Regions from separate parts of the Psychrobacillus sp. INOP01 genome, predicted to be linked through region 1. Evidence: riboswitches for the same ligand, from Rfam matches in the RefSeq annotation. Region 1 holds a riboswitch; each other region holds the start of a gene.
What was found. A riboswitch is a leader RNA that binds a small molecule or an ion and turns the genes downstream of it on or off. The one in region 1 is predicted to bind S-adenosylmethionine.
Positions count from the first base shown of each region.

Region 2: linked by a shared signal. The riboswitch ahead of KD050_RS04490 (methionine ABC transporter ATP-binding protein) and the one ahead of KD050_RS09110 (acyl-CoA dehydrogenase family protein) in region 1 are both predicted to bind S-adenosylmethionine.
Region 3: linked by a shared signal. The riboswitch ahead of metK (methionine adenosyltransferase) and the one ahead of KD050_RS09110 (acyl-CoA dehydrogenase family protein) in region 1 are both predicted to bind S-adenosylmethionine.
Region 4: linked by a shared signal. The riboswitch ahead of KD050_RS11910 (O-acetylhomoserine aminocarboxypropyltransferase/cysteine synthase family protein) and the one ahead of KD050_RS09110 (acyl-CoA dehydrogenase family protein) in region 1 are both predicted to bind S-adenosylmethionine.

Region 1 is NZ_CP073315.1:1,811,998-1,815,168, forward strand. It holds gene KD050_RS09105 (catalase) at 1-1,582, opposite strand, end outside; SAM riboswitch class I at 1,744-1,844, shown strand; gene KD050_RS09110 (acyl-CoA dehydrogenase family protein) at 1,949-3,124, shown strand; gene KD050_RS09115 (transporter substrate-binding domain-containing protein) at 3,136-3,171, shown strand, end outside.
Region 2 is NZ_CP073315.1:876,317-879,487, forward strand. It holds gene KD050_RS04485 (methionine ABC transporter permease) at 1-406, opposite strand, end outside; gene KD050_RS04490 (methionine ABC transporter ATP-binding protein) at 399-1,424, opposite strand; SAM riboswitch class I at 1,515-1,619, opposite strand; gene KD050_RS04495 (thioredoxin family protein) at 1,654-1,974, opposite strand; gene KD050_RS04500 (toprim domain-containing protein) at 1,986-2,336, opposite strand; gene gcvH (glycine cleavage system protein GcvH) at 2,411-2,791, opposite strand; gene KD050_RS04510 (arsenate reductase family protein) at 2,866-3,171, opposite strand, start outside.
Region 3 is NZ_CP073315.1:783,095-786,265, reverse strand. It holds gene pckA (phosphoenolpyruvate carboxykinase (ATP)) at 1-1,086, opposite strand, end outside; SAM riboswitch class I at 1,279-1,395, shown strand; gene metK (methionine adenosyltransferase) at 1,645-2,841, shown strand; gene KD050_RS03915 (gamma carbonic anhydrase) at 2,971-3,171, opposite strand, start outside.
Region 4 is NZ_CP073315.1:2,344,776-2,347,946, reverse strand. It holds gene KD050_RS11915 (homoserine dehydrogenase) at 1-523, opposite strand, end outside; gene KD050_RS11910 (O-acetylhomoserine aminocarboxypropyltransferase/cysteine synthase family protein) at 656-1,948, opposite strand; SAM riboswitch class I at 2,062-2,176, opposite strand; gene KD050_RS11905 (pyridoxal phosphate-dependent decarboxylase family protein) at 2,452-3,171, shown strand, end outside.

The sequences.
Region 1 (3,171 bases):
ACTGACTAAGTGCTGGTGAAGATTTTGTATTAGTGGGAGTACTTACACCTTGCACCACGAGCCCTAAATTTTCTGCCACCTTACTCGCTAAGTCCAAATCTACATGTGAAAACATTTCTAGTACTTGTTGACGAACGGTCAATTCTTTACATTTACCAAGCTCGAAGCTGAATGCACTAATAATATGCTCTTTTTCTGGATCACTCATGCTATTCCAAAATAACGTAGCCTGTGAGAAATGGTCTTTAAAACTCTCACTTCTAGCTCGAACTTTACGAGCATCTATCTTCTCCTGATAATGTGTATACCCACCTTCCACTTCACTAACAGGTGTTGGAGTATTTCCAGCAAGAGAGTTTTTATGGTAACTCACTCTTCCTACATTAATCGTTTGTCTTCCATATCCATCACGTTGATTGTTATGGAATGGGCAAACAGGTCTGTTTATCGGCAGCTCATGAAAATTAGGTCCACCTAGACGGATTAATTGTGTATCTGTATAGGAGAACAATCGTCCCTGAAGTAGTGGATCATTTGAGAAATCTATTCCTGGTACAACACTTCCTGGATGAAATGCAACTTGCTCCGTTTCGGCAAATACATTATCTACGTTACGATTTAATGTCATCTTCCCTAAAATTTTTACTGGTATCTCTTCCTCAGGCCATAGTTTAGTAGGATCTAAAATATCGAAATCAAATTTAAATTCATCTTCCTCTGCAATTAGTTGGACTCCAAATTCATACTCGGGATAATCGCCATTATCAATCGAATCATATAGGTCACGACGATGGAAATCTGGATCTTTCCCATTTAGCTTTTGTGCTTCATCCCAGACAACAGAATGGATGCCAAGTAACGGTTTCCAATGAAATTTCACAAAATGGGATTTACCTGCCTCATTAATGAAACGGTATGTATTTACACCGAACCCTTCCATCATACGAAAGCTACGTGGAATGGCACGATCCGACATTGCCCACATTATCATATGTGCCGTCTCCTGATTGTTGGCAACAAAGTCCCAAAATGTATCATGAGCAGTAGCTGCTTGTGGAATTTCATTGTGCGGCTCTGGTTTCAAAGCATGGACCAGATCCGGGAATTTAATAGCATCTTGAATGAAAAAGACTGGAATATTATTTCCTACTAAATCATAATTCCCTTCTTCCGTATAAAACTTCGTCGCAAATCCTCTAGCATCCCGTGCTAACTCACCAGAACCGCGTGATCCCGCCACAGTAGAAAACCTTACGAATACTGGGGTCTTTGTGCCAGGTGTTTGTAAGAATTTCGCTTTTGTAAATTCGCTCGCTGATTCGTATAGCTCAAACTCTCCATGAGCCGCATATCCTCTAGCATGCACTACACGTTCAGGAATACGCTCATGGTCAAAATGCGTCATTTTTTCACGGAAGTGAAAATCTTCTATCAAAGTGGGTCCCCGTTCTCCCACTTTTAAAGAAAATTCATCCTCTGATAGTTTTAGACCCTGATTTGTAGTCATAGCTTGACCTTGATCATCCACTCGGAATTCTTCTAATTGTTCATTTTTGCTGCTTACATTTACTTTCTTATTCAAGCTATCTCCTCCTCTATTTTTCTCTTCTCTATTTTTTATTACCCTGTATGAACTTTCAAAAACCCTTTAAAAAAATTCAATATCAATTCCGATTAAATTTATAGGAATTACTATTGACTTCATCTAGTTGAAGTAGTACGATTATTTCAACAACTCCATACTGCTTATTAAGAGAAGCTGAGGGACTGGTCCGATGATGCTTCAGCAACCGCCACAGCTGTGGTATGGTGCTACTTCCAGCAAGAAACTTGAGAGATAAGTGTACACAAAACTACTTACTCTTTTCATTTCTGGGAAGGGTTTTTTATTTTCTTTAAATACCAACTTAACTAATTGGAATAATTTATATTAAAGGAGACGACAACTTTGAATAATTTGTACATCAAAACGGAAAAACAGCAACTATGGATCGATCGTTTATATGTGTTAGAAGATAAATTTAAAAGTAAATCCGCCGAAATTGATGAGCAATCTATTTTCCCAAAAGAAAATGTGGAGGATTTGATCAAGCTTGGATATGCAAGCCTTACTCTACCCGAATCATATGGAGGCAATGGATTTTCTGTCTACGATATGGTTCTTTTACAAGAAACACTTGCTAGCTTTGATGCCAATACGGCTTTATCTGTAGGTTGGAGCTTAGGTGTTGTTGGTGAACTATTCGAAAACAAACTCTGGACGAAGGAGAAACTAGACTTTTTCGCAGCAGAAGTATTAAATGGTGCACTCGTAAATCGTTCCGTTAGTGAAGCACAAACCGGAAGTCCAACGCGTGGGGGTAGACCTGGAACTACTGCCATAAAAAACGGAGATTCTTGGGTATTAAATGGACGTAAAATATTCACGACCGCTTCCCCTGTACTTTCCTATTTTTTAACATCTGCTTGGATTGAGGAAAAAGAAAGAGTCGGCTTCTTCCTTATTCCTCGTAATACAGAAGGTCTTTCCATTGAAGAAACCTGGGATGTTATATCCATGCGCGGAACGAGTAGTAATGACTTAGTACTAAATAACGTATTCGTTCATGAATCGCATTTGGTAGAACTCCCTGAATTCGCTAGTGGCGGGAAGATAAATGGTTGGCTATTACATATACCAGCGACCTATTTAGGAATTGCACAGGCAGCAAGAGACTACGCAGTACATTTTGCCAATACCCATTCACCAAATAGCTTGAATGGACCTATAGCACAGCTACCAAATGTTCAGCAACTCATCGGAGAAATAGATTTGGAGCTTACGAAGGCTAGATTAGTCATTTATGGAGTTGCTACTGCCTATGACAATGAGTCTACAAAAGATTTACTTTCAAACGAAGTAAGCGTAGCGAAGCATATTGTTACTAATTCAGCCATCACTATTGTCGATAAAGCGATGCGTTTAGTTGGGGCTAAAAGCTTACAGCGAACTAATCCGCTACAACGTTATTATCGAGATGTCCGAGCAGGACTTCATAATCCTCCTATGGATGATATGACTATTAAAAAACTGGCACTTTCAGCGTTAGAAGAGGTAAAAAATAAAAACTTAGTGAAAAGATAAGGAGAATGAACATGAATAAGTATTTTAAATTAGCAGCAGTTGGATTT
Region 2 (3,171 bases), 940 kb from region 1:
TAGTTTTAGCTCCCATCGATTTTGCTGCTTCTAGCACACCTTTATCAATTTCTCGAAGAGCTATCAATACCATACGTGCGTAAAATGGAGCAGCTCCAATTACTAAAGCTGGAAATGCCGCGTTAGGGCCACGCATTGTACCGACCAAAAACTTCGTTAATGGTATTAATAAAATGATCAAAATAATAAACGGAATAGAACGGAATATATTAACGAAAGCCCCAGTTAACCAGTTAGCTAATTTGTTCGCCCACGCCTGATGAGGACTAGTTAAGAAAAGTAGAAGACCGAGAACTAGTCCAATAATTGCTGTCAAAATAGTGGATACCGCAGTCATATAAAGAGTTTCAAGTGTTGCTTCCCACATTTTTGGCCAATCAACATTAGGAAATAAATCATTAATCATTGTTGATCACCTCTGTATTTACTTTTTGTTCATGTATATAGCGAATGGCCTCATCCACTAGTAATGCATCTCCTTCTAATTGAAGGATTAGTGTACCGAATGCACCATTTTGGGTGTGCGAAATATTCCCTTGAACAATATTCACTTCTAAATCAAATTGCTTGATAAGCCTAGACAATATTGGTTGCTCTGTTTGCTCCCCAACAAATACTAGCTTGATCAGTTTGCCATTTGGATATAGTTCTTTTAAATGCTGTATTGTTTGTAAGGCTTTATTTGAATCACTGACTTGCGAAACAAAACGCTTCGTAATAGGTTGTTGTGGATTTTGAAATACGTCTAGCACTTTTCCTTCTTCAACAACATGACCTTTTTCCATTACTGCAACTCGACCGCATATCTTTTGAATGACCTGCATCTCGTGAGTAATCAATACAATTGTCAGACCTAATTTTTCATTGATACTAACTAATAAGTCTAAAATTGAGTCCGTAGTTTCTGGATCTAACGCAGAGGTTGCTTCATCACAAAGAAGTACTTCTGGTCGATTGGCTAATGCGCGTGCAATTCCGACACGTTGCTTTTGACCGCCTGATAGTTGAGATGGATAATAATGTCCTCGTCCTTCCAGACCAACTAAATCAATAAGTTCTTTTACTCTTTGAGAACGTTGTGCTTGCGGAACTCCAGCTATTTCTAATGGGAATGCAATATTCTCTTCAACCGTTCTTGACCATAACAGATTAAAATGCTGGAAAATCATACTTACCTTTTGTCTTACTTGTCGAAGCTTCACATCATTTATCTTTGTGATATCTTGATCATTCACGATAATTTGTCCAGAGGTTGGTTTTTCTAATCCATTTAATAAGCGAATAAGTGTACTTTTACCTGCGCCACTGTAACCGATGATGCCAAAGATTTCACCTTTCTTTATGTCAAGATTCACCTCTTCAACTGCAACGATCGTACCTTGTTTCGTGCTAAACTTTTTCGAAACATTATTTAAACTAATCATGGGAACCTTGCCACCTTTCTATCTAAAAAAACCCTCCTGCAAAAGAGCAGAAGGGTTTTAAGTTATCCATTTTAATAACATTCATCCATTCTCTCATTTCCCAAAGCATTTGCTTTGCGTGATTTGGCACCATTTCATTTACATGACGGTTGCCGGGCTTCAAAGGGCACTTCCCTCCACCTCTCTTAATAAGAGTGACACTATTTAATTCTTGGTATATCGTATATTATCACACGACTACTTGTTCGTCAATACTTTTTATAGCGTCTAATATAAATGGAACAGATTGAAAGGCATATATTTTTTTATATACAGTGCCACCTTTAGCTATTAACAGACATGGCACACTTTCAATATGATAATCCATTGCAAAGTTCTCTAAATAATTAATATTTGCTTGCCCAATCGAAAAAGGCTTCATCTCTTGTACAACTTGCATCATTTTACTAGCAACTTGGCATGTTCCACATAAAGGTGTATAAATATAAAATATCGCAAGCTGACCACTATTCTTATGGCTATTCCACTGTTCCAGTGTCCATTCTTTCACATTACATCATCCTAAAGTAAATATTCTTTCTTCACTTTTATATTAACACTTTTTAAAATGGAAGCCAAAACTTTGAACGGTGTAGTCGCTACTTCGCAATACATGGGGTTGGTGTAAAGATGAATCGCCTCTGGATATTCCTTCCTCACAACTGACCGAATTTGCTCGCCCGATTTATCTGCATCTAAAAATGCATATATAGGAATACCATCATAAGGACTTAAAATTTCTTCTAGCTTTACATTCGATATCGTTCCGTTTGTACAAATAATTTCTGTTGATTCATCAAGAAGTTTTAAAAGCTTTAGTTTATCTGATCTTCCCTCAACGAGAATTAATTTTTCACTAAAGACAATAGCCATTCAGCTTCTCTCCTAACTATGCCCTTTCCAATATTATATGAAAAAAACGCCGATAATAATCGGCGTTTGCATAATTATTCTGAAATTAATTCTTCGTATTTTTCTGGAGAAAGTAAACCATCCACTTCCGTTAAATCAGCTGGTTCGATAACAATCATCCATGCATTTTCATAAGGGGACTCGTTTACATATTCAGGGCTATCTTCTAGTTCTGTATTGACCTCTAAGACTTTACCACTGATCGGTGCGTACAATTCAGATACGGTTTTTACAGACTCTACACTACCGAAAGGATCTCCTGCTTTGATCTCATCTCCGACTTGTGGAAGCTCGACAAACACGATATCTCCAAGTTCAGATTGTGCAAATTCAGTAATACCGATACGGACATTTCCGCCTTCAGTCTTTACCCATTCATGTTCTGCTGAGTATTTTAAATCTTTAGGTGCGTTCATATAATAATCCCCTCTCCATTTTTCATACATTCATCTATAATATTCACATATTTTTATAGTAAAAACAAGTGACTTTAAGAAGTCTTCCACACATCCTCAAACTGTTGTTCCTTGAAGCCTAGCGTTAATTTTTTTCCATCAAAAACAACTGGTCGTTTAATAAGCATCCCATCAGAAGAAAGTAAGGATAATTGTTCGTCTTCTGACATAGTATCAAGTTTGTCTTTCAAACCAAGCTCTCTATATTTAATACCAGAAGTATTAAAGAATTTTTTTAGTTCCAATCCACTGACTTCGAGCATTTTTTGAAGTAAATCTTTTGATGGAGGATTTTCAGCTATATGGTTGTCTATGTATTCTAAATCATTGTCCTTTAACCA
Region 3 (3,171 bases), 1.0 Mb from region 1:
TTCTTTTGTTAGTTTACTGATTGGAGGCAATACTCCAAAAGCATCAGCAGTTAAGAAAATAATCGTATTTGGGTGACCTGCTACAGATGGGTCTACAATATTTTCGATATATTGAATTGGGTAAGCAGCACGAGTATTTTCTGTTAATGAGTTGTCAGTGTAGTCAGCAACGCGAGTTTCCGCATCTACTACTACGTTTTCTAATACAGTTCCGAATGATATCGCATCCCAAATTTGCGGTTCATTTTCTCGAGTTAGGTCGATACATTTTGCATAACAACCACCCTCGATATTGAACACACCGTTATCTGACCAGCCATGCTCGTCATCACCGATTAGTTTACGACCAGCATCTGCAGAAAGGGTAGTTTTACCTGTTCCAGATAAGCCGAAAAATAATGCAACGTCTCCAGCATCCCCAACGTTTGCGGAACAGTGCATTGGCAAAATGTCTTGTTCTGGAAGTAAGTAGTTCATAATAGAGAAAATCGATTTTTTCATCTCTCCTGCATATTCAGTCCCACCGATTAAAACCGTACGTTTTTCCATAGATACAATGATAAACGTTTCTGAACGTGTACCATCTACAGCAGGAACTGCCTTGAAATTAGGAGCCGAAAGAATAGTAAAATCTGTTGTATGTGTTGCAAGATCTTCTTGTGTTGGACGGATAAATAGCTGATGAGCGAAGAGATTATGCCAAGCATATTCGTTAATTACTTGAATGCCTAGACGTGATTCTTTATCAGCTCCTGCATATCCTTTAAATTCGAAGATTTCATCTTGCTTGTTTAAGAAGTTAATCATTTTTATATATAGTGCATCAAAAACGTCAGAAGAAATTGGTTGGTTTACTGAGCCCCAATCGATTTTGTCTTTTGAAATAGCTTCATCTACTATATACTTATCTTGTGGAGAGCGGCCAGTATATTTCCCTGTTTCAGCTTTTACTGCACCAGTAGAAGTTAGAACAGCTTCTCCTCTTGTTGTAGCTTTTTCCACAAGTTGTGGCACTGACAATTGGCTGCTAACGTTATTTCCTGCTAACAATTCTTTCAGTTCACTCACAGTATCGATTGAATTCATCTTGAATATACCATCCTTTTTTTATATTTCCCCTAATAAAGAGGAAGTTTTCTAGATATGTGAAATAGTATAACACATTAAAGCAATTAGTCTATACTAATCAAATTAAATTTTTTCTTTTGTGTATAAAATACAAACAAAAATAGTTGACTTCTATTACATACTTACGTATGATGATAAATTGAACGGATACTCTTATCCCGAGCTGGTGGAGGGGTCAGGCCCTATGAAACCCGGCAACCTGTAATTTTTTCATTATTACAAAGGTGCCAAACCTGAGACAAGGTGAAATTCCTTGATTGATAAGAGTGAAAGGTGCTTATGATACTAATACCTTTCCTCATGTATAAATACGTGAGCGAGAGGTTTTTTTATTGAACATCGCCCTTTATCCTTGTGTGCCAAGTCCGAAACGGCTTCAAGTTAACTTCAATGCATTCAAGTTACATTTACTATTATGTGATGTAAATGCATGGAACATTTTGAATGGCTTGACATGGGAATGAGTACCGTATCAATTCTTGAGAGAAATCTCGCGGGATATAGGAGGAATAATCTATGACACAACGTCGATTATTTACATCAGAATCAGTAACAGAGGGACATCCAGATAAAATTTGTGATCAAATCTCTGATGCAATTCTAGATGCAATTTTAGCAGAAGACCCAAATGCTCGTGTAGCATGCGAAACGAGTGTAACGACAGGACTAGTATTAGTTGCTGGAGAAATTACTACATCTACTTACGTAGATATCCCTAAAGTAGTTCGTTCTACTATTAAAGAAATTGGCTATACACGTGCAAAGTATGGCTTTGATGCAGAAACTTCTGCTGTGCTTACTTCAATTGATGAACAATCACCTGATATCGCACAAGGTGTGGACCAAGCTTTAGAAGCAAGAGAAGGCTCTATGAGTGATTCTGACATTGATGCAATTGGAGCAGGAGACCAAGGTTTGATGTTCGGTTATGCTTGTAATGAAACACCAGAGCTTATGCCACTCCCAATTAGTTTAGCGCATAAACTATCGCATCGATTGGCACAAGTTCGTAAAGAAGAAACTTTAGACTATCTTCGTCCGGACGGAAAAACTCAAGTAACAGTAGAGTATGATGAAAATAATAATCCAGTTCGTATCGATACAATTGTTATTTCGACACAACATCATCCAGAAATTACTTTAGAGCAAATTCAAAAAGATATTAAAGAAGTAGTGATCAACCCGATTGTTCCTACAAATTTAATAGATGAAAATACAAAATATTTTATCAATCCAACTGGACGCTTCGTAATTGGTGGACCACAAGGAGATGCTGGCCTAACAGGTCGTAAAATTATTGTAGACACATACGGTGGTTATGCTCGTCATGGCGGAGGAGCATTCTCTGGTAAAGATCCTACAAAAGTGGATCGTTCCGCTGCATACGCTGCACGTTATGTTGCTAAAAACATTGTTGCTGCTGGCCTTGCAGATCGTTGTGAAGTACAACTTGCTTATGCAATTGGTGTAGCTAGACCTGTTTCAATTGCTGTTGAAACTTTTGGTACTGGAAAGGTAGAAGAAGTTGAATTAGTTTCATATATTCGCGAATTATTCGACCTTCGTCCAGCAGGAATTATTAAAATGCTAGATCTTCGCCGTCCAATTTACAAACAAACAGCTGCTTATGGTCATTTTGGTCGAACAGACATTGATGTGCCATGGGAACAAACAGATAAAGCTGCAGCATTAAAAGAAAAAGCTGGATTATAAGTATGAACCAAAAGAGGCTTTCCTATAATAGGAAGCCTCTTTTCTTTGGTAGAAAATAAAATAAAAAAACGTGGAATGATCAAACATTGCGAAGATCGATCAATCTACACAAACTATCGTTATCCCTATTTATTTTTGCAGGGATTTATAATATTGCCCTTTTTCTACATATTCTCGGATAATTCTTTGTACATCAGCTTTATCCTCATCATTTAGTTCGCGTACAACTTTTGCTGGGCTGCCTAGTGCTAATGAATTTGGAGGTATTTTCTTGCCAGGTGGTACGAGGCTTCCAGCTCCGATAAATGCACCTTCACCAATTTCAGCACC
Region 4 (3,171 bases), 530 kb from region 1:
ATTGACATTCGTCCTGTCTCATTTGTGTCAAAATGTAATTCGACGTACCATTTAATATTCCTTGTATTCTTTTCACTGAGTTAACTTGTAATAGATTTTTCAACGTCTTAATAACAGGAACTCCACCTGCTGTTGTTGCCTCATATCCTATAAATACTCCACGAGACTTTGCGCGCTCATGCAACGGGATACTATATTTGGAGAACATCACTTTATTTGCTGTTATTACGTGACACCCTTTATCAATCGCTCTACTTAGGTAGTTATATGCTGGTTCCTCATTTACAATTGCCTCGAATACTACTTGAAGCCCAGGAATATTGATAATATCCTCGAAGTCATCAGTCACTAAGACACCCGGTGTAGCTATTCTTTCTTTTCCAACGTTGTTTACGAGAATAGCACTAATTTCTAGGTCTAATCCTAAAGACTTTTTAAGATCTTCTCTTTTTTCATTTACAATGTGGTAAATCCCTTGCCCGACTGTTCCGAAACCTAGGATTGCTGCTTTTATTGTCGCCATGCTATCTCCTCCAAATGAATCTGCACAATTGAGTTCCAATTTGCTTCTATTAGTAAAATTCTAAATCGCAATTATATACGAAGAACTATTTTACATATTGTAGCCCATCTTTACTCAATTATCAATAAAATTCTACCTAGAGAGGACATTTGTTTTTCCCACAAGTACTTCGTCAAGTGCAGCCTGCAAATCTTCGACTGCCTCTAGTCCTACAGACAAGCGGATTAAGTCTTCCGTAACTCCCGATTTCACTAAATCCTCTGGAGTTAACTGCTGATGTGTTGTAGATGCAGGATGGATTATTAGTGATTTGGCATCGCCAACGTTAGCTACATGCGACCAAATTTCAATATTATCGATAATATTTCGTCCTGCTTCTTTACCACCTTTTACTCCGAAAGTTAGGATCGAGCCAAAACCATTCTGTAAGTATTTTTTAGCAAGCTCATGTGAAGGATGACTTTCTAAACCTAAGTAGTTAACCCAAGTCACTTCTTCGTTATTTTCTAAGTAATCTGCAATTTTCTGTGCATTTTCATTGTGCTTTGGTACACGTAAATGAAGTGTTTCTAATCCTTGTAGAAAGGAGAAAGCTGCTTCAGGACTTAAAGTTGGACCAAAATCACGAAGCAATTGAACGCGCAACTTCACTGCGAATGCTACGTTTGGGACATCTATTCCGTATCTTAGACCATGATAGGTCACATCTGGCTGTGTGAATCCAGGGAATTTCTCTGAATCCCAATTAAAGTTTCCTCCATCTACTACTACTCCACCGATAGTTGTACCATGACCGCCAATCCACTTAGTTGCCGAGTGAATCACTACATGAGCACCGTGTTTAATCGGATTCGATCCATATGGAGTAGCAAATGTGCTATCTACCAGCAACGGAACTCCTACTTCGTTGGCAATTGCTGCAACGTTTTCAACATCTAATACATTTAAGCTAGGGTTTCCGATGATTTCAGCAAAAAATGCTTTTGTTTTATCCGTAACTGCTGCTCGGAAATTTTCTGGATCAGTTGAATCTACAAACTTCACTGTAATACCATATCTCGGCAATGTATGTGCAAATAAATTAAATGTACCACCATACAAATTTTCAGCAGCAATAATTTCGTCTCCAGCTCCTGCAATATTTAAAATAGAAAATGCGATAGCAGCCATGCCGGAAGAAAGTGCAACTGCTGCGGTCCCTCCTTCTAATAATGCAATTCGTTGTTCAAACACATCTACAGTTGGATTCGTAATACGGGAATAGATATTACCTGTTTCTGCAAGAGCAAATAGATTTTGCGCATGTTCTGTATTTTTAAATACGAAGGATGTTGTTTTATGAATAGGTACTGCTCGTGAGCCTGTCACTGGATCTGGTTGTTGGCCACCATGTAAAAGTAGTGTTTCTTTTTGAAGATTTGTCATTTGAATTCCTCCTAAAATGTAGTTTAGATGGACGCTTATGGAGGCGAGGGAGGGTTAGAACAAACAAAAAACCCTCTTCAATTAAGAAGAGGGTGCAAATTCGCATGTTCCTCCTCTTATCTTCCAAATTCGTATTAGAATTTGTAGGATTTAGCACCTTTCCAAGTTGAGAACTTGTTGGTTGCCGGGCATCGCAGGGCCTATTCCCTCCGCCACTCTTGATAAGAGTATTAGATTTAGTTTTCCATCTTGTTACACAGTATAGATTTCTATTAAACTATTTGTCAACACTTTTTTGAAAAGTTAAAAAATTATTTTCGATACACTTCCTTCTACCCTTCTCTATTGCATAAATATTACTAATATTCTAAAGTATTCTTTATTTTACATTTATGACGAAATTTATAGTTTTTTGTAGTCCAATATGTATATACTACATAAGAGTATAAGGAACTATAACGAAAATATTATAACAGGAAATATAGACCAAGAAGGGTGAGAAAATGAAAAATATACAACAGCTTTTTCAAAGTGAAGATGGCAATGGAAAACAAAGAGAACAGTTATTAGGTTACGTGGAAAAAATATTAACGTCCATGGATGCTTTGAAAGATCCACAAAAAACGATGCTAGGGCCTATACAAGAGAGGTCTGCAAACTTCTATAAAGAGATAATGGAAGATTATGAAGTGCCTTTAAATAGTCGTTCGATGGACTTTGTTGTGGAAGAATTAACAGACTTGATGAAGGGTCACCCATATCATACACGAAACTTTGTAACAAATGTTTTGCCAATGGCAAGTATTCCTGGTGTCCTAGGACTACTTACCAATTCCTTATTGAATGGTAATAACTTGTGGGATGTTTACGGACCAGCTGCTGCTGAATGTGAGGTAAAAGTCGTCTCCATGATGTCGAAACTAGTTGGTTACGATTTTACTGAAAGCTTCGGTTATACAACCTGGGGTGGACAAGGCGCAGTGTTCAGCGGCTTGCGCATGGCGATAGCAAAACAGTTCCCAAACGCTAAAGAGGAAGGCGTACCAAATAATTTATATTGCTTTGCATCCGAGAATGCACATTATAGCTTGTTAAAATCTGTAGAGGCTGTTGGAATTGGAAGTAATCATCTTATACGAGTTAAAGCAGGGGCGGATCATTCTATGGATATGGAAGATTTGAAAATGCGCTTAACAGAAGTAATCGAAAAAGGCGGCATTCCT